4 regions of the Serratia sp. TSA_7 genome follow, and region 3 is predicted to be linked to each of the others. Evidence: predicted binding sites of a transcription regulator. Region 3 holds the regulator's gene; each other region holds the start of a gene.
The links. The regulator PurR, encoded in region 3, represses purine synthesis genes. The targets are predictions, from matches to a motif close to CANGCAAACGTTTGCNTG.

Region 1 (4,448 bases), on a different contig from region 3:
GCCGCAGAAGTAGTAATGCATCTGTGGCTCGCCGAGCGTTTCGCGCAGTGCGCTGAGGTTCATCAACCCGCGGCTCTGATAATCGCGGCCTTCCACGTCGTCGGTGCCCGGCTCGCGGTACCAGACGTGACTGCTCAGGTTTGGCATGCGGCCGGCGATATCCGCCACTTCATCTGCGAAGGCGTGAACGCTGCCGTTTTCCGCTGCGTGCAACCAGTGCACGTTCGCCTGATGTTGGCTGTCGTGCAGGGTATTGAGCATACCGAGCATGGGCGTTTGGCCTACGCCGGCGGAGATCAGGGCTACCGGGGTGGTTGGCTGCACGTCAAGGAAGAAATCCCCGTGCGGCGGCGCCAGATAAAGTACATCGCCCTCTTTGGCCTGCTGATGCAGGAAATTCGAGACCTTACCTTGATCTTCACGCTTCACCGCGATGCGGTAGTATTCGCCGTTAGGCGCAGTGGTCAGTGAGTATTGGCGGATTTCCTGATTTTCCATGCTGTCGTGATTGATATAGACCGCCAGATATTGCCCCGGCTTGAAGTCAATCACGCGGCCACCGTCCACCGGCGCCAGCACGAAGCTGCAAATCACGTCGCTTTGCGGCTGCTTTTTGACAATGCGGAAAGCGCGCCGTTCGCGCCAGCCGCCATTCGCGTCTTCACTTTCCTGATAAATCTGGCCTTCACGCTGGATGAATACGTTCGCCAATACGCCGTAGGCCTTGCCCCAGGCATCCAGCACTTCCTGGCCTGGGCTGAACATTTCGTCCAGCGTCGCCAACAGGTGGCCGCCGACAATTTGATACTGCTCTGGCTGGATATTCAGGCTGGTGTGCTTTTGGGCAATACGCTCTACCGCCGGCAGCAACGCCGCCAGATTTTCGATATTGGCGGCATAGGCGCAGATCGCATCGAACAACGCCTGGCGTTGATCGCCGTTGCGCTGGTTATTCATGTTGAAAACATCTTTCAACTCAGGATTGTGTTCGAACATGCGATCGTAGAAATGGGCGGTCAGTTTAGGCCCGGTCGCGGCCAGCAAGGGGATTGTGGATTTTACGGTGGCGATGGTTTGGCTATCCAGCATGGTAGCGCTCCTTTGGCTTCAATTATTGGTATATTTAAAAAGTTGCATATTAAATGCATCTTTATGTTTGCGCAAATACTAGCGATTTCCGCCGGGGCTGTAAATACCCTTATTTTTGTTGCGGCGTTGTTAAGCGTCGATCTCGCTCACAGAACATGAAAAAACCGCATCCTCAGCATGAGTAAAAGTCCGTTGCCGGATGGCGTGATATATAGGATCAAAGCCTTGCAGCGCCTTATGCCAATCGTTTGCGTAAAAACCTCTGTCAAGACCTATCCTCAGTAGGGGAAAACAGTTTACACTGTTGCCCAGAACCCAACCGGGTAGTTATTTGGTGATTTTTTAGTTAGCCGATTTAAGTCAGGAGATGCCGGATGTTAAAGCGTGAAATGAACATTGCTGATTACGATGCCGAACTGTGGCGTGCAATGGAGCAAGAAGTCGTGCGTCAGGAAGAGCACATTGAACTGATTGCGTCTGAGAACTACACCAGCCCGCGCGTAATGCAGGCTCAGGGTTCCCAGTTGACCAACAAATACGCTGAAGGCTATCCGGGCAAGCGTTATTACGGCGGCTGCGAATATGTGGATATCGTTGAGCAACTGGCCATCGATCGTGCTAAAGAGCTGTTTGGCGCAGATTATGCCAACGTTCAGCCGCACTCCGGCTCCCAGGCTAACTTCGCCGTCTACACCGCGCTGCTGCAGCCGGGCGACACCATTCTGGGCATGAACCTGGCGCACGGTGGCCACCTGACCCACGGTTCGCCGGTCAACCTGTCCGGCAAGCTGTACAACGTGGTGCCTTACGGCATCAACGACAAAGGCGAAATCGACTACGACGATCTGGCCAAGCAAGCGCAGACCCACAAACCAAAAATGATCATCGGCGGCTTCTCGGCCTTCTCCGGTCTGGTTGACTGGGCAAAAATGCGTGAAATCGCCGACAGCATCGGCGCTTACCTGTTCGTTGATATGGCGCACGTTGCGGGCCTGATCGCCGCCGGCGTTTATCCGAACCCGGTTCCGCACGCGCACATCGTTACCACCACCACCCACAAAACCCTGGCGGGCCCGCGTGGCGGCCTGATCCTGGCGAAGGGCGGTGATGAAGATCTGTACAAGAAGCTGAACTCCGCCGTATTCCCTGGCGGCCAGGGCGGCCCGCTGATGCACGTGATCGCCGGTAAAGCGGTGGCGCTGAAAGAAGCGATGGAGCCTGAATTCAAGGTTTACCAGCAGCAAGTTGCCGATAACGCCAAAGCGATGGTGAAGGTGTTCCTGGAGCGCGGCTACAAAGTGGTTTCCGGCGGTACTCATAACCACCTGTTCCTGCTGGACCTGGTTGACAAAAACCTGACCGGTAAAGAAGCTGACGCCGCCCTGGGCCGCGCCAACATCACCGTGAACAAAAACAGCGTGCCAAACGATCCTAAGAGCCCGTTCGTTACCTCTGGCATTCGTATCGGTACGCCGGCTGTGACCCGTCGCGGCTTCAAAACCGCTGAAGTGACTGAGTTGGCCGGTTGGATCTGCGACGTGCTGGACAACATCAACGATGAAGCCACCATCGAACGCACCAAGAAGAAAGTGCTGGATATCTGCGCCCGCCTGCCGGTCTACGCATAATTCTGCTTTCTCTTTAAAAACCCGCTTCGGCGGGTTTTTTTATGCCTGTTACCGGCAAACTGTGAACTGCTTGGCACTCTATCCCCTTGATCGTGGATGAATGTTGCTCGTGAGTGTGAGCTCTGTCAAAGTATCGCCTACACACCGGAGGGATCATGGTTCTGCAATCAACGCGTTGGCTCGCTCTCAGTTATTTCACCTACTTCTTTTCTTATGGCATCTTCTTACCGTTTTGGGGCGTTTGGCTGAAAGGCGAAGGCATAGCGCCTGAAACCATAGGTCTGTTGCTCGGTGCCGGTTTGGTGGCGCGTTTCCTCGGCAGTTTGCTGATTGCTCCCCGGGTTAAAGATCCTTCCCATCTGGTGACGGCACTTCGCCTGCTGGCGTTGCTGACGTTGGCCTTCGCCGTCGGTTTTTGTTTCGGCAACGGCTGGGGTTGGCTGATGCTGGTGATTGCCGGCTTCAACCTGTTCTTCTCGCCGTTGGTACCGCTGACCGACGCGTTGGCCGCCACCTGGCAAAAACAAATCACCATGGACTACGGTCGAGTCAGGCTGTGGGGCTCGCTGGCGTTCGTGATCGGTTCTGCGCTGACTGGGCAAATGGTGTCGGTTTGGGGCCATACCGCCATTCTCTATAGCCTGATCGCCAGCGTGCTGGCGATGCTGCTGGGCATGATGCTGAAACCGAGCGTGATGCCGCAAGGGGAGACGCGTACCCAAAGCGGGCCAGACCGCTCACTGCGCGAAATGCTCAAGGAAGGGCCGGTCTGGCGTTTCCTGTTGTGCGTCACGTTGTTGCAGGGTGCGCATGCCGGCTATTACAGCTTTGGCTCTATCTACTGGCAGGAAGCCGGCTACTCGGCTTCGACGATTGGTTATCTGTGGTCGCTGGGCGTGGTGGCGGAAGTCATTATTTTCGCCAGCAGCAATGTCCTGTTCCGCCGCTGGAATGCGCGCAATCTGCTGTTGCTTTCCGCCTGCTGCGGGGTGCTGCGCTGGAGCCTGATGGCTTACAGCACCGAACTGGGTTGGCTGCTGGTGATCCAGATCCTGCATTGCGGCACCTTTACCGTTTGCCATCTGGCGGCGATGCGTTTTATCGCTGCACGCAAAGGGCCGGAGGTGATCCGGTTGCAGGCGATTTACTCGGCGCTGGCGATGGGGGGCGGCATTGCGATTATGACGGTGATTGCCGGCTTCCTGTTTGAACATCTGCAGGGCGGGGTATTCTGGGTGATGGCGGCGGTGGCGTTGCCGGCGCTGTTTATCCGCCCGCCGGCCGTTGCGGTCAGCGGCAACCGTTAAGTCGTTTCCAGCAGCGCGCGGATGGCTTTGCGCTGCTGGCGTTCTAACGGCAATTCGGTATAAATCAGCGGCGGTTGCGGTTCACTGTGTACCGCCGCATAAGGGCTGATCACCAGCGTGATACCCTGCGGCGCGCCGGAGCGCAGGTAATCGCGCAGCGGCAGATACTTGATATTTAATGGCAACAGCGTTAATTCGCGGATCTGATATTCCACTTCCTCTTCCAACTGCGGGTTGTCCAGCGTCAATAACAACACCTGTTTTTCCTGCAGCGCATTACCCTGCATCAGCCAGGCGCCGAAACTGATGGCCACCAACCCCGCTTCCTCGCTGGAAAAACGAATTTCATATTCCTGTTCGAGCGGTGCCAGCGCTTCCTTGGTGGTGCGCATCAGGCGCGGGTACATGCGTAACACTTCCTCGA
Region 2 (4,448 bases), on a different contig from region 3:
GAAATTGTGCAAAGTATAACGTCAGGGGCTTGATTGCGGCGAAAAAAAACGACGCCGTGAAAGGCGCCGTTTAGACGGTGTTCAGAGTACAGCGATCAGTCCGCTGCGTGCCCTTGTTCCGGCAGGCGTTCGCCGTCCAGCCAGGCGGCGTTATCACGCATCGCCAGGCGGCCTTCGGCAAACCAGTTCACCACCAGCGGGTAAATGGTGTGTTCCTGGGTTTGCACCCGTTCAACCACCTCGTCTTCCTCGTCGCCGGGGAAAATCGGTACCTTGGCTTGCAGGATCACCGGGCCGCCGTCGAGCTGTTCGGTCACGAAGTGCACCGAGGTGCCGTGTTCGCTGTCACCGTTGTCGATGGCCTGGCGGTGAGTATGCAGCCCAGGGTATTTCGGCAGCAGGGAAGGGTGGATATTCAGCATGCGGCCTGCATAGCGCTGCACGAACTGCGGGCTGAGAATGCGCATATAGCCGGCCAGCACCACCAGATCCGGCTGATACCGGTCGATGGCGTCTGCCAGCGCAGCGTCAAACGCTGCGCGGTCGGCAAAGGCCTTGGCATCCAGCGCATGGGCGGCAATGCCTGCCGCTTCTGCGCGTTGCAGGCCGTAAGCCTGCGCCTTGTTGCTGAACACCGCCACAATATCGGCGGCAATCCGGCCCTGCTGGCAGGCGTCAATCAGTGCCTGGAGATTGCTCCCCTGGCCGGAGACCAACACCACGATCTTTTTCATCAGTTGATGACCACTTGTTGTTCGTCAGAAGATGCGGTCAGTTTACCGATCTTCCACGCTTTTTCACCGGCTGCGGTCAACAATGCGATGGCTTGTTCAACGGATTCTTCCGGCAGTGCGATTACCATGCCCACGCCACAGTTAAAGGTGCGGTACATTTCGTGGCGGCTGACGTTACCGGCCTGCTGCAGCCAGCTGAATACCGCCGGCCACTGCCAGCTTGATTCGTCGATCACCGCCTGCATGCCTTCCGGCAGCACGCGCGGGATATTTTCCCAGAAGCCGCCGCCGGTCAGGTGAGCGATGGCGTGCACGTCGATTTTCTCGATCAGTTCCAGTACCGATTTTACGTAAATCTTGGTCGGCTCCAGCAGATGGTCAGCCAGCGGTTTACCTTCCAGGTCGGTGGTGGTTGGATCGGTATTGCTGACTTCCAGGATTTTGCGCACCAGCGAGTAGCCGTTGGAGTGCGGGCCGGAAGCGCCCAGTGCGATCAGTGCGTCACCGGACTGCACTTTGCTGCCGTCGATGATTTCGGATTTCTCGACCACGCCGACGCAAAAGCCGGCCACATCGTAATCTTCGCCGTGGTACATACCCGGCATTTCGGCGGTTTCACCACCCACCAGCGCACAGCCGGACTGCTTGCAGCCTTCGGCGATACCGGTGATGACGCTGGCCGCGGTGTCCACGTCCAGTTTGCCGGTGGCGAAGTAATCCAGGAAGAACAGCGGCTCAGCGCCCTGTACCACCAGGTCGTTCACACACATTGCGACCAGATCGATGCCGATGGTGTCGTGGCGTTTCAGGTCCATCGCCAGACGCAGCTTGGTGCCTACGCCGTCGGTACCGGAAACCAGGATCGGCTCGCGGTATTTCTGCGGCAACGCACACAGGGCGCCAAAACCGCCCAGACCACCCATCACTTCCGGGCGGCGGGTCTGTTTAACTACACCTTTGATGCGGTCTACCAATGCATTGCCAGCATCGATATCGACACCTGCGTCTTTATAGCTGAGAGAGGTTTTGTCGGTCACTGCGCGATCCCCACGACGGTTTGCGGTTTGAATACGGTGCATCCGGCGTTGATACCGGAATAAGGCGCGGCAATTCTAACAGCGCAGGCAAACGTTTGCGAGTGGCTTGTGAACCAGCTCCGTTTTTTCGTCATCTATACTGTTATTCGAACTTTAGTTGATCCCGATCGGGCTATTGTGGGTGGCGCGGCCGGTAAAAGGAGTTATAATCCCGCGATTTTTTTGGCCGTCAACCACCTTAATAGGAGAAAAATGATGAAGATCGTTGAGGTGAAACACCCGCTGGTGAAACACAAGCTTGGTCTGATGCGTGAACATGACATCAGCACCAAACGCTTCCGTGAGCTGGCTTCTGAAGTGGGTAGTTTGCTGACCTATGAAGCGACCGCCGATCTGGAGACGGAAAAAGTCACCATCGAAGGCTGGTGTGGGCCGGTTGAAATAGACCAGATTAAAGGGAAAAAAATTACCGTTGTGCCGATCCTGCGTGCAGGTCTGGGCATGATGGAAGGGGTGCTGGAGCACGTCCCGAGCGCGCGTATCAGCGTGGTTGGCGTTTACCGTGACGAAGAAACCCTGGAGCCGGTGCCGTATTTCCAGAAGCTGGTGTCCAATATCGAAGAGCGTTTGGCGCTGGTTGTTGACCCGATGCTGGCTACCGGCGGTTCGATGATCGCCACTATCGATCTGCTGAAGAAAGCCGGCTGCAACAGCATCAAGGTGCTGGTGCTGGTTGCGGCGCCGGAAGGGATCGCCGCGCTGGAGAAAGCGCATCCGGACGTCGAATTGTACACCGCCTCCATCGACCAATGTCTGAACGAGAAAGGGTACATCGTGCCGGGCCTGGGTGATGCCGGCGACAAGATATTTGGTACCAAGTAACAAATTTAGCCGACTTTAATGAGTCGGCTTTTTTATGCTCTTCGTCTTTCAAGCGACAGCGTCGCTGGCTACGGGCATGGATAAGTTCCTGAGGCTTATTCCCCTTGCTGCCTGGCTGTAACTTGAAATCCATTGAGCATATATCACGAAGCTTATACAACCGATAACGACTCAGAGGCCCCCATGACCCGTCGCGCCATTGGCGTCAGCGAACGCCCGCCGCTATTGCAGACCATTCCGCTCAGCTTCCAGCATCTTTTCGCCATGTTTGGCGCAACCGTGCTGGTGCCCATCCTGTTCAAGATCAACCCGGCGACGGTGCTGCTGTTCAACGGCGTCGGCACGCTGCTGTATCTGTTTATCTGCAAGGGCAAGATCCCGGCCTATCTCGGTTCCAGCTTTGCGTTTATCTCACCGGTACTGCTGCTGTTGCCGCTGGGTTATGAGGTGGCGCTGGGCGGTTTCATCATGTGCGGCGTGCTGTTTTGCCTGGTGGCGCTGATCGTCAAAAAAGCCGGTACCGGCTGGCTGGATGTGATATTCCCGCCGGCGGCGATGGGGGCGATTGTTGCCGTTATCGGCCTGGAACTGGCGGGCGTGGCGGCCAACATGGCGGGCCTGCTGCCGGCCGACGGCACCAATGCGGATACCACTACCGTGACCATATCACTGGTGACATTGGGCGTGACCATCCTGGGTTCTGTGCTGTTCCGCGGTTTTCTGGCGATAATCCCGATCCTGATTGGCGTGCTGGTGGGGTATGGGCTGGCGTTCTTTATGGGCGTGGTGGATTTGACGCCAATCCGCGAGGCGCACTGGTTTGCGCTGCCGACCTTCTACACCCCGCGTTTTGAATGGTTCGCCATCTTCACCATCTTGCCGGCGGCGCTGGTGGTGATCGCCGAACATGTTGGGCACCTGGTCGTGACCGCAAATATCGTGAAGAAAGACCTGCTCCGCGATCCGGGCCTGCATCGCTCGATGTTTGCCAACGGCATCTCGACGGTCATCTCCGGTTTCTTCGGCTCAACGCCGAACACCACCTACGGCGAGAATATCGGCGTGATGGCCATCACCAAGGTTTACAGTACCTGGGTGATCGGCGGCGCGGCCATTCTGGCGATTCTGCTTTCCTGCGTCGGCAAGCTGGCGGCGGCCATTCAGGCGGTGCCCGTACCGGTGATGGGCGGCGTTTCACTGCTGCTGTATGGGGTGATCGGGGCTTCCGGCATTCGCGTGCTGATTGAATCCAAAGTGGATTACAACAAGGCGCAGAACCTGATCCTGACTTCGGTGATCCTGATTATCGGCGTTAGCGGCGCCAAGGTGCATATCGGCGCGGCGGAGTTGAAGGGCATGGCGCTGGCGACTATCGTCGGTATCGGCCTCAGCCTGCTGTTCAAGGTCATCAGCCTGTACCGCAAGGAAGAAGAGGTGATCGACGCAGCGGATGAATCGGCACAACGGAAATAAATAAAAATGGGCAGCCAAAGGGCTGCCCGTTTCGTTAATGCGCAATCCGTTAACTGCGGATTTTACGGTAAACGAACAGCACCACGATAGCGCCGATCACCGCCACCACGAAGCTGCCGAAATTGAAACCGTCAACTTTGCCATAACCAAAGAAGGTGCTGATATAGCCACCGACCACGGCGCCGACAATACCCAACACGATAGTCAGAATAAAACCGCCACCGTCTTTGCCTGGCATGATCCACTTGGCTAAAATACCGGCGATGAGGCCGAAGATAATCCAGGAAATAATACCCATTTACTGCTCCTTACTTTGCTTTTG
Region 3 (4,448 bases):
TGAGTATAGGCTTGCCGAGGCGCTTACTCAACCGTAAATCGCACTCGGCAAAAATATTCTTTAAGTGATTATTCGTGCAGGTAATTATGACGCAGAGTTAGCATGTTCCTGTCGCACTGCCTGCGAATTATCGATCACTTTTCCCCGTTGCAACATATACCCCAACGCGGCCAATACTACCGTTGAAACCATCACCGTTACCGTCGCCAACAGCGGTTGGGCTATAAAGGCCGAAACCAATAGGCTCGCGACAAAGCACAGGCCCAATTGCAGGGTATTTTGCAGCGCTGCGGCTTTGCCTGTGCCTTCCGGGAACGGCATCAACGCATTCGCCACTACGATCGGGTAGCAGGCTCCGTTGACCAGCGCCATCAGGCAGAATGGAATCAGCAACGTGGTGAGCGTGGGCTCGGTCAATGTCGCCACCAGATATAACGCCACCATGCTGATGCCATAACCTACCAGCAGCCAGGGCAGCAAGGTGTTGCCATTCATGCGGTTTAACGCCGTACGGCAACCGTAACCGCCCAATAAGAAAGCCAGCGTCTGCGGGACATAGCTCAGACCAATATCATTGGGGCTGTAACCCATATCGCCAAGAATAAACGGCGAACCGGTGAGCCAGGCAAAAAAACCGGCAGAGCAGGCGGCAAAAATGGTGACGTTACCGCTGAATACCGGCGATTTCAGCAGTTGGAAGAAACTCAGGGTGTTTTTGGTCTGGGCAGATGGCGCGCTTTTGGCGCTTTCCTTCAGTAACAGCGTCGGCAGCAGCAAAATGACGGTGATACCCAGCAGCACGGCGAAAATTGCCCGCCATCCCATGTGGTTCAACAGCCAGGCGCCGACCAACGGTGCCAGCGCAGGCGAAAGTGCTACCAGCGGCATAATGGTGGCGAATACGCGGTTGGCCTTGCCTTCACGGTAGCGGTCAATGACCAGTGCCTGCCAGGTGACGGCGGCTGAACACACACCGATCGCCTGGATAAAGCGCAGCGACCACAATTGGACGGCATTTTGCACCCACAGCATGCCGAGGCAGCCCAGAGCAAACAGCGCCAGGCCAATCAGCAGCACGGGTTTACGGCCCAAATTATCGGAGAGCGGTCCCCAGAGCAGTTGAGCAAAGGCAAATCCGGCCAGGAAAATGCTAAGGCTGGCGCTGATTGCGCCGGCGGAAATTTGCAGATCTTGCTGCATAGCGCCAAAGGCGGGCAGATACATGTCGGTGGCCAGGTAACCCAGCATGCTCAGGCCGGCAAGATAGAACATAAAACCAAAGGAATTTCGCATGGTATTTCTCATTAATATTTTATTGTCGCAGGTTTTTAGCGCCGGCAAGTGTATCCGGCTGGATCTCTGCTTGTGAAACGGTAATATTTGCGAAGTGCTGTTAAAAAAATTGAAGGCAAAAATCATGTGGTCTGAATATTCGCTTGATGTCGTGGACGCGGTCGCCCGCACCGGCAGCTTCAGCGCGGCGGCGCAGGAACTGCACCGGGTACCTTCGGCGGTTAGCTATACTGTGCGGCAACTGGAACAATGGTTGGCGGTACCGCTATTTGAACGGCGTCATCGCGATGTAGAACTGACGCCGGCCGGCACGCTGTTTATTCAGGAAGCGCGCGGTGTCATCAAAAAAATGCTCGACACTCGCAGGCAGTGCCAGCAGGTGGCCAATGGTTGGCGTGGCCAATTAAAAATTGCGGTGGATATCATCGTCAAACCGCAGCGCTGCCGTCAGCTGGTGCTGGATTTTTACCGTCAATTCCCCGATGTCGAGCTGTTGGTCCAACCCGAAGTGTTTAACGGCGTATGGGATGCGCTGGTGGACGGGCGTGCCGATATGGCGATCGGCGCTACGCGGGCGGTGCCGGTTGGCGGCGGTTTCGCCTTTCGCGACATGGGCGACATGCGTTGGTTGTGTGTCGCCAGCCCCCAGCATCCCTTGGCGGGGTTGGATGGCCTGCTGAAAGATGATCAGCTCCGGCCTTTCCCTTCGCTGTGTCTGGAGGATACGTCACGCAATCTGCCCAAGCGGGTCACCTGGACGCTGGACAATCAACGGCGGCTGGTGGTGCCGGATTGGGCCTCTGCGGTGGATTGCCTGTGCGCCGGATTGTGCGTCGGCATGATGCCTGCGCATCAGGTATTGCCGTTGGTACAGCGTGGTGAATTGGTGGCGCTGCAACTGCAACAGCCATTTCCCGCCAGCCCATGTTGCCTGACCTGGCAGCAGAATACCCCATCGCCGGCGATGGCCTGGCTGCTGGATTACCTGGGGGACAGCGAAACCTTGAATCAGGAATGGTTAAGCGAAGTGACGCCGGAAGCCGCTTTGGCTCCCGGCGCAGGCGACTAGCGGCGGTAATCGATGAAGGGGCCGTCGGCGACCGAGCGGCGTTCAACCAGCTTCGGATGTACTTCAATGACTTGCGATTCTTCACGCTTGCTGATGATGCGATCCAGCAGCATGGTGAACGCCATCTCGCCCAAACGCTCTTTGGGCTGATGGATGGTCGTCAGTGCCGGCGTGAAATAGCGGGCGTTGCGCACATTATCGTAACCAATAACGGAAATATCCTGCGGTACGCGCAACCCCAGCTCATCAGCGGCGCAAATAGCGCCCATTGCCATGATGTCGCCGCCGCAGAATACCGCCGTTGGGCGCTGTTTCTGCGATAATATCTGGTGCATGGCCTTGTAGCCGGATTCCGGTTCGAAGTCACCTTGTACAATCCACTCGTCGCGCACCTCGATATTGGCTTCTTCCATGGCTTTTAAAAAGCCCTGATGGCGGCCGCCGCCGGTGTTGCGCGCTAATTGGCCCGGAATGGCGCCAATCTCACGGTGGCCACGCTCGATCAGATAGCGGCCGGCCAGATAACCGCCTTCGAAGGCGTTGTCGATAATGGTATCGGTAAAATCACCGCGTGCTGCGCCCCAGTCCATGACCACCATTGGGATGTTACGGTAATCTTCCAACATCCCCAGCAATTGATCCGGGTATTCAGAGCACATCACCAGCAGGCCATCGACGCGTTTTTGCGCCAGCATCGCCAGATAAGCGCGTTGCTTGTCGAGGTTATTGTGCGAGTTACACAGGATCAGCGTATAGCCTTTGCTGTAGCAGCTGTTTTCCACCGCCTCGATCACTTCGGCGAAATAGGGCGCTTCGCTGGAGGTAGCCAGCAGACCGATAGATTTGGTGTGATTGACTTTCAGGCTGCGCGCCACGGCGCTGGGAGAATAGTGCAGCTCTTTGATCGCGGCCGCAACGGCCGCTTTAGTCTCTTCGGCGACGAAACGAGTCTTATTGATGACGTGCGAAACGGTGGTGGTGGAAACGCCAGCGCGTTTGGCCACATCTTTAATCGTTGCCATGTAAAGAATGACTCCTGAACTCACATGTTGCAGCATGTAAGTGTGATGTTAATCGTTTGCCTGCGTAGATCCTTCTTCCAAATAAGCGAAGCTGAGTTTTTAGTGTATTGAAGTCGTCAGCGTTTGGTCAGGAGGGGCATTTTTGCCGGTACGCAGTTGTGAACTGCGAATTTTGTCCCATATTGAGCCAAAGTGGAAGAGGTAATCAGTATTATAAACCGGGAAATGATAACAAGATTTTATTGTCTAACTGTGGGAAAATGGTTTGACGCATTAATTGTGTGCCTTTTATCCTTGGGATAACCCGTCTGAAAAGGAGTTGTAATGGATACCGATCTGAAAATGTCACTGTTCACCACTGTGTGTGCGCTGGCCGTTATTATTGCTTTTAGCTTCACCGCGGCGTTGAACTGATCCCCGGTTGTCACACAGGCGCAGTTCACTGCGCTTGTTCGCATTTTCCCACCGCTACGTCAGATTTTTCCACAAGTGCTCCGTTCACCCACTGCCGGATGTTTTCCATGCGGCTTCGCGAAACCGTGGTCTGAGAGCGACGAAAAGGCCTAAGATCAGAACGCTTGCGGTAGGCGGTGAGGCGTGCGGCTGGGGGGCCAGCCGCGGAGGCGATTATCGAATGGTTTTCGGTGTTACCACACGGCGGGCGCCAATGTAGTGGTTTTGCCAGTAGTCGTTGTCCAACTGGCTGATACGGATTTCCTCACCGGTACGCGGTGACTGAATGAATTTGCCGTTGCCCAGATAGACGCCGACGTGATCGGCCACGCCGCGGTTGTTGATGCGGAAGAACACCAGGTCACCGCTTTCCAGCTCGTTTTTCTTGATCGGCGCCGCGTCGCGCAGGTGATACATCTCGTTGGCAGTACGCGGCATCTTGATTTTCACTACGTCTTTATAGGCGTAATAAATCAGTCCGCTACAGTCAAAACCGGTTCTTGGCGAAGTGCCGCCCCAGCGATAAGGTTTGCCCATTTGATCCATCAGCTTGGCCATCGCGGTTTGCTTGGCGTGCTGATAGCGCTTTTTGTGCGCCGGGCTGAGTTTCA
Region 4 (4,448 bases), on a different contig from region 3:
CCAGCGTGCTCAGGAAGAGGGCGAGGTGCCGGTGGGTGCGCTGCTGGTGCTGGACAATCAGGTGATTGGCGAAGGCTGGAACCGGCCGATTGGCCGCCACGATCCCACCGCGCATGCGGAGATCATGGCGCTGCGGCAGGGCGGAGCGGTGTTACAGAACTATCGCCTGTTGAACGCCACGTTGTATGTCACCCTGGAGCCGTGCGTGATGTGCGCCGGCGCAATGGTTCACAGCCGCATTCGTCGGCTGGTGTACGGCGCGGCCGATGTGAAAACCGGTGCGGCAGGGTCGCTGGTGGATATTTTGCGCCATCCCGGCATGAACCATCAGGTAGAGATCGCTTCAGGCGTGCTGGCGGACGAATGCGCCGCGACGCTGAGCAACTTTTTCCGCCTGCGCCGCGAGCAGAAAAAAGCGCTTAAGCTGGCGCAACGTGCGGCGGATAAGCCGGAGTAATTAGTGGTTAAGCGCCAGTTCCGGCATAACGACCGGATAGCCTTTCCCCAGCGCTTCCTGTTCGGCCGCTTCCTGCGCCGCCTTCCTCTCTTTTTCTTGCAGATAGCCGACCAGGCTGACCTGATAGCGGCGAATGTTTTCCACGTAGTTATAAGCTTCGCGTCCGCGCGCATAGCCGTAGGTCAGCTGCGGGTAATAACGTTTTTGGCTGAGCATCGGCAGGCGCTGTTTGACGTCCACCCAACTGTCCGGGTTGCCTTTTTGCATTTTGGTCAGCTTGCGGGCGTCGAGCATATGGCCCCAGCCCATGTTGTACGCCGCCAGCGAGAACCAGATGCGTTCGTCTTCCGGCACGCTGTCGGGCACCTTGGCCATTAACCTCTGCAGGTAAAGTGCGCCGCCCTGAATGCTTTCCTCGGGATCCAGACGATCGTTGACCCCCAGGCCGTCGGCGGTGGCCCGCGTCAGCATCATCAGGCCGCGCACGCCGGTGGGCGAAGTTGCCTGCGGGTTCCAGTGCGATTCCTGATAGGCGATGGCCGCCAGCAATTTCCAGTCGATCTCATTGGCGTATTTTTCAAACAGCGAGCGGAAGGTCGGCAGCACCGAGTCGATGGCCGACAGGAAGGTTCTGGTATCGACGTAATCGAAACTGCCGACGTGGCCGAGATACTTCTCTTCCAGCCGCGCCAGCGTGCCGTCGTCCACCATCTGGCTATAGAAATCCAGCATCGCCGCATACAGGCTATCGTCGTTGCCGCGTTTCAGATACCAGGTGACCGGCTCTTCATCGGTGACGTCGAACGCAACCGCCAGTTGCGGGTGGATGCGCTGAAGCAGGGCGATAGTCACAGAGTCGCCCAGGGTATAGTCCAGTTTGCCGTCGGCCACCTGTTCCAGCAGCTCTTTTGAAGTCAGATCGCTGGAGGCTTCCCAACTGAGGTCCGGGAATTTACTTTGCTTAAGCTGTTTCAGCGTGCTGACGTGCGCGGAACCGGAAGCGACCGCCAGCTTGCCTTTAATATCGGCAAAGGTTTTTGGCCGTGGGGTGCCCAGACGATAGACCAACTGCTGGGAAACGGAATAATAGGCCGGGCCGGTGCGTGCGCGGCTGAGGCGATCCTGGTTGTAGATCAGGCCGGCGGCCAGCAGATCGGCGTCGTCATCGTCCAGATCGTCAAACAGGTCATTGATATTGTTGTGCGGGATCACCACCAGCTTCACGCCCAGGTAATTGGCGAAGCGTTTCGCCAGCTCGTAGTCGAGCCCACCCGGCCCCTGCTTGGTGGTGAAATAGGTTAGAGGCGTGTTCAGCGTACTGATACGCAGCTCGCGACGGGATTTGATCTCTTCGAGCTGCCCACCCTGGCCGCCGCGCCAGGCAATATTGGGCCACAGGGCGAGCGCCAGAAGCAAGGTAACAACACCGATGAGAATGTAGTTTATTTTTAGGCGTTTCAAATAGTTATCCAGTGGTGGCACGGGTGCGCCGGTGACCTATGGTCAGTCTTTTCTTATGGTTAAATCACCAGTGCGGGAGCATTTTGCGCAACAAAACGCCAGCGTGCAACTTTATTGACACGTTATGACAATTCGAGGGGGCGAACAGCTTTTATCAATAATAGCTGCGCAAACGGTTTCGTCGGCGGCGTAGATTCTCTATAATGGCGCGCGTTTTCCCCTGTTGCGCCCAAAGAAGTGCTGAAGTCAGTTGCTTCGAAGACGAGAGAACTTTGATTATGGAAATACTGCGTGGTTCGCCCGCTTTGTCGGCTTTTCGTATTACCAAACTGCTGTCCCGCTGTCAGGACGCTCAACTTCCGGTCAGTGATATCTACGCCGAATACGTCCACTTTGCCGATGTTAATGCACCGCTGAGTGCCGAAGAACATGGCAAGCTCACGCGCCTGCTCAAGTACGGCCCCTCTCTCGCCGAACATGCCCCTGAAGGCCGCCTGCTGTTGGTGACGCCGCGTCCGGGTACCATTTCCCCCTGGTCTTCCAAAGCCAGCGATATCGCCCACAACTGCGGTTTGAAGCAAGTGGTGCGGCTGGAGCGCGGCCTGGCGTTTTACGTCAAGGCGCCGACGCTGACCGAAGCGCAGTGGCAACAGCTTGCCGCGTTGCTGCACGATCGCATGATGGAAACGGTATTCGGCGAACTGCAGCAGGCAGAACAGCTTTTTGCTCAGCATCAGCCGGCGCCGTACCAGGCGGTGGACGTGCTGGGCGAAGGTCGCAGCGCGCTGGAACAGGCCAACCTCAAGCTGGGGCTGGCGCTGGCGCAGGATGAAATCGACTATCTGCTGAATGCCTTTACCGGTCTGGGGCGCAACCCGACGGATATCGAACTCTATATGTTCGCGCAGGCCAACTCCGAGCACTGCCGCCACAAGATTTTCAACGCCGACTGGATCATCGACGGCGAACAGCAACCTAAGTCGCTGTTCAAAATGATCAAAAACACCTTCGAGCAGACGCCGGATTACGTACTCTCTGCTTATAAAGACAACGCGGCGGTCATGGAAGGCTCTCAGGTTGGCCGTTTCTTTGCTGCGCCGGAAAACGGCCAGTATGACTACCATCAGGAAGACGCGCATATCCTGATGAAGGTGGAAACCCATAACCACCCGACGGCGATCTCCCCATGGCCGGGTGCCGCTACCGGTTCCGGCGGCGAGATCCGCGACGAAGGCGCCACCGGCCGCGGGGCCAAGCCCAAGGCGGGTCTGGTGGGCTTCTCGGTTTCCAACCTGCGTATTCCCGGTTTCGAACAGCCGTGGGAACAGGACTTCGGCAAACCGGATCGCATCGTGACCGCACTGGATATCATGACCGAAGGCCCATTGGGCGGCGCGGCGTTCAACAACGAATTCGGCCGTCCTGCGCTGGTCGGCTATTTCCGTACCTATGAAGAGCAGGTCAACAGCCACAACGGCGTCGAACTGCGCGGCTACCACAAGCCCATCATGCTGGCGGGCGGTATCGGCAACATCCGCGCCGATCACGTGCAGAAGGGCGAAATCACCGTGGGCGCCAAGCTGGTGGTGCTCGGCGGCCCGGCGATGAATATCGGCCTGGGCGGCGGTGCGGCTTCTTCCATGGCGTCCGGTCAGTCCGATGCCGATCTGGATTTCGCCTCGGTACAACGCGACAACCCGGAAATGGAACGCCGCTGTCAGGAAGTGATCGACCGCTGCTGGCAGTTGGGCGAACAAAACCCGATTCTGTTTATCCACGACGTAGGCGCCGGCGGCTTGTCTAACGCCATGCCGGAACTGGTCAGCGACGGTGGCCGCGGTGGCCGTTTCGAACTGCGCGACATCCTTAACGACGAGCCGGGCATGAGCCCGCTGGAAGTGTGGTGCAACGAATCGCAGGAACGCTATGTGATGGCGATTGCGCCGGCGCAGATGGCGCAGTTTGACGAAATTTGCCGCCGTGAGCGCGCACCTTATGCGGTGATCGGCGAAGCCACCGAAGAACTGCATTTGACGCTGAACGACAACCATTTCGACAATCAACCGATCGATATGCCGCTGGACGTGCTGCTGGGCAAAACGCCGAAAATGACGCGTGACGTGAGCAGTCTGCAGGCCAAAGGCGAGCCGATCCAACGTGCGAACATCACCCTGGAGGATGCGGTAAAACGCGTTCTGCATTTGCCGGCGGTGGCAGAGAAAACCTTCCTGATCACTATCGGCGACCGCACCGTAACCGGCATGGTAGCCCGTGACCAGATGGTTGGCCCGTGGCAGATCCCGGTAGCCGACTGCGCGGTGACCACCGCCAGCCTGGACAGTTACTACGGTGAAGCGATGTCGATCGGCGAACGTGCGCCGGTTGCCTTGTTGGACTTCGCCGCTTCCGGCCGCCTGGCGGTAGGGGAAGCGCTGACCAACCTGGCCGCGACCGAAATCGGTTCGCTCAAGCGCGTGAAGCTTTCCGCTAACTGGATGGCGGCAGCCGGCCACCCGGGTGAAGACGCCGG

Region 1: the regulator PurR is predicted to act here: its motif matches at 1,327-1,344, upstream of glyA (serine hydroxymethyltransferase).
Region 2: the regulator PurR is predicted to act here: its motif matches at 1,856-1,873, upstream of purM (phosphoribosylformylglycinamidine cyclo-ligase).
Region 4: the regulator PurR is predicted to act here: its motif matches at 2,084-2,101, upstream of purL (phosphoribosylformylglycinamidine synthase).

Annotation. Positions count from the first base shown of each region.
Region 1 is NZ_JBQZFU010000007.1:189,667-194,114, reverse strand. It holds gene hmpA (NO-inducible flavohemoprotein) at 1-1,089, opposite strand, end outside; gene glyA (serine hydroxymethyltransferase) at 1,464-2,717, shown strand; gene ACUTQW_RS20130 (3-phenylpropionate MFS transporter) at 2,873-4,024, shown strand; gene csiE (stationary phase inducible protein CsiE) at 4,021-4,448, opposite strand, start outside.
Region 2 is NZ_JBQZFU010000007.1:60,594-65,041, reverse strand. It holds gene purN (phosphoribosylglycinamide formyltransferase) at 96-734, opposite strand; gene purM (phosphoribosylformylglycinamidine cyclo-ligase) at 734-1,771, opposite strand; gene upp (uracil phosphoribosyltransferase) at 2,027-2,653, shown strand; gene uraA (uracil permease) at 2,837-4,126, shown strand; gene ACUTQW_RS19590 (GlsB/YeaQ/YmgE family stress response membrane protein) at 4,176-4,424, opposite strand.
Region 3 is NZ_JBQZFU010000001.1:815,024-819,471, forward strand. It holds gene punC (purine nucleoside transporter PunC) at 85-1,293, opposite strand; gene punR (DNA-binding transcriptional activator PunR) at 1,418-2,362, shown strand; gene purR (HTH-type transcriptional repressor PurR) at 2,359-3,384, opposite strand; gene cydH (cytochrome bd-I oxidase subunit CydH) at 3,709-3,798, shown strand; gene ACUTQW_RS04030 (C40 family peptidase) at 4,012-4,448, opposite strand, start outside.
Region 4 is NZ_JBQZFU010000007.1:214,108-218,555, reverse strand. It holds gene tadA (tRNA adenosine(34) deaminase TadA) at 1-457, shown strand, start outside; gene mltF (membrane-bound lytic murein transglycosylase MltF) at 458-1,918, opposite strand; gene purL (phosphoribosylformylglycinamidine synthase) at 2,194-4,448, shown strand, end outside.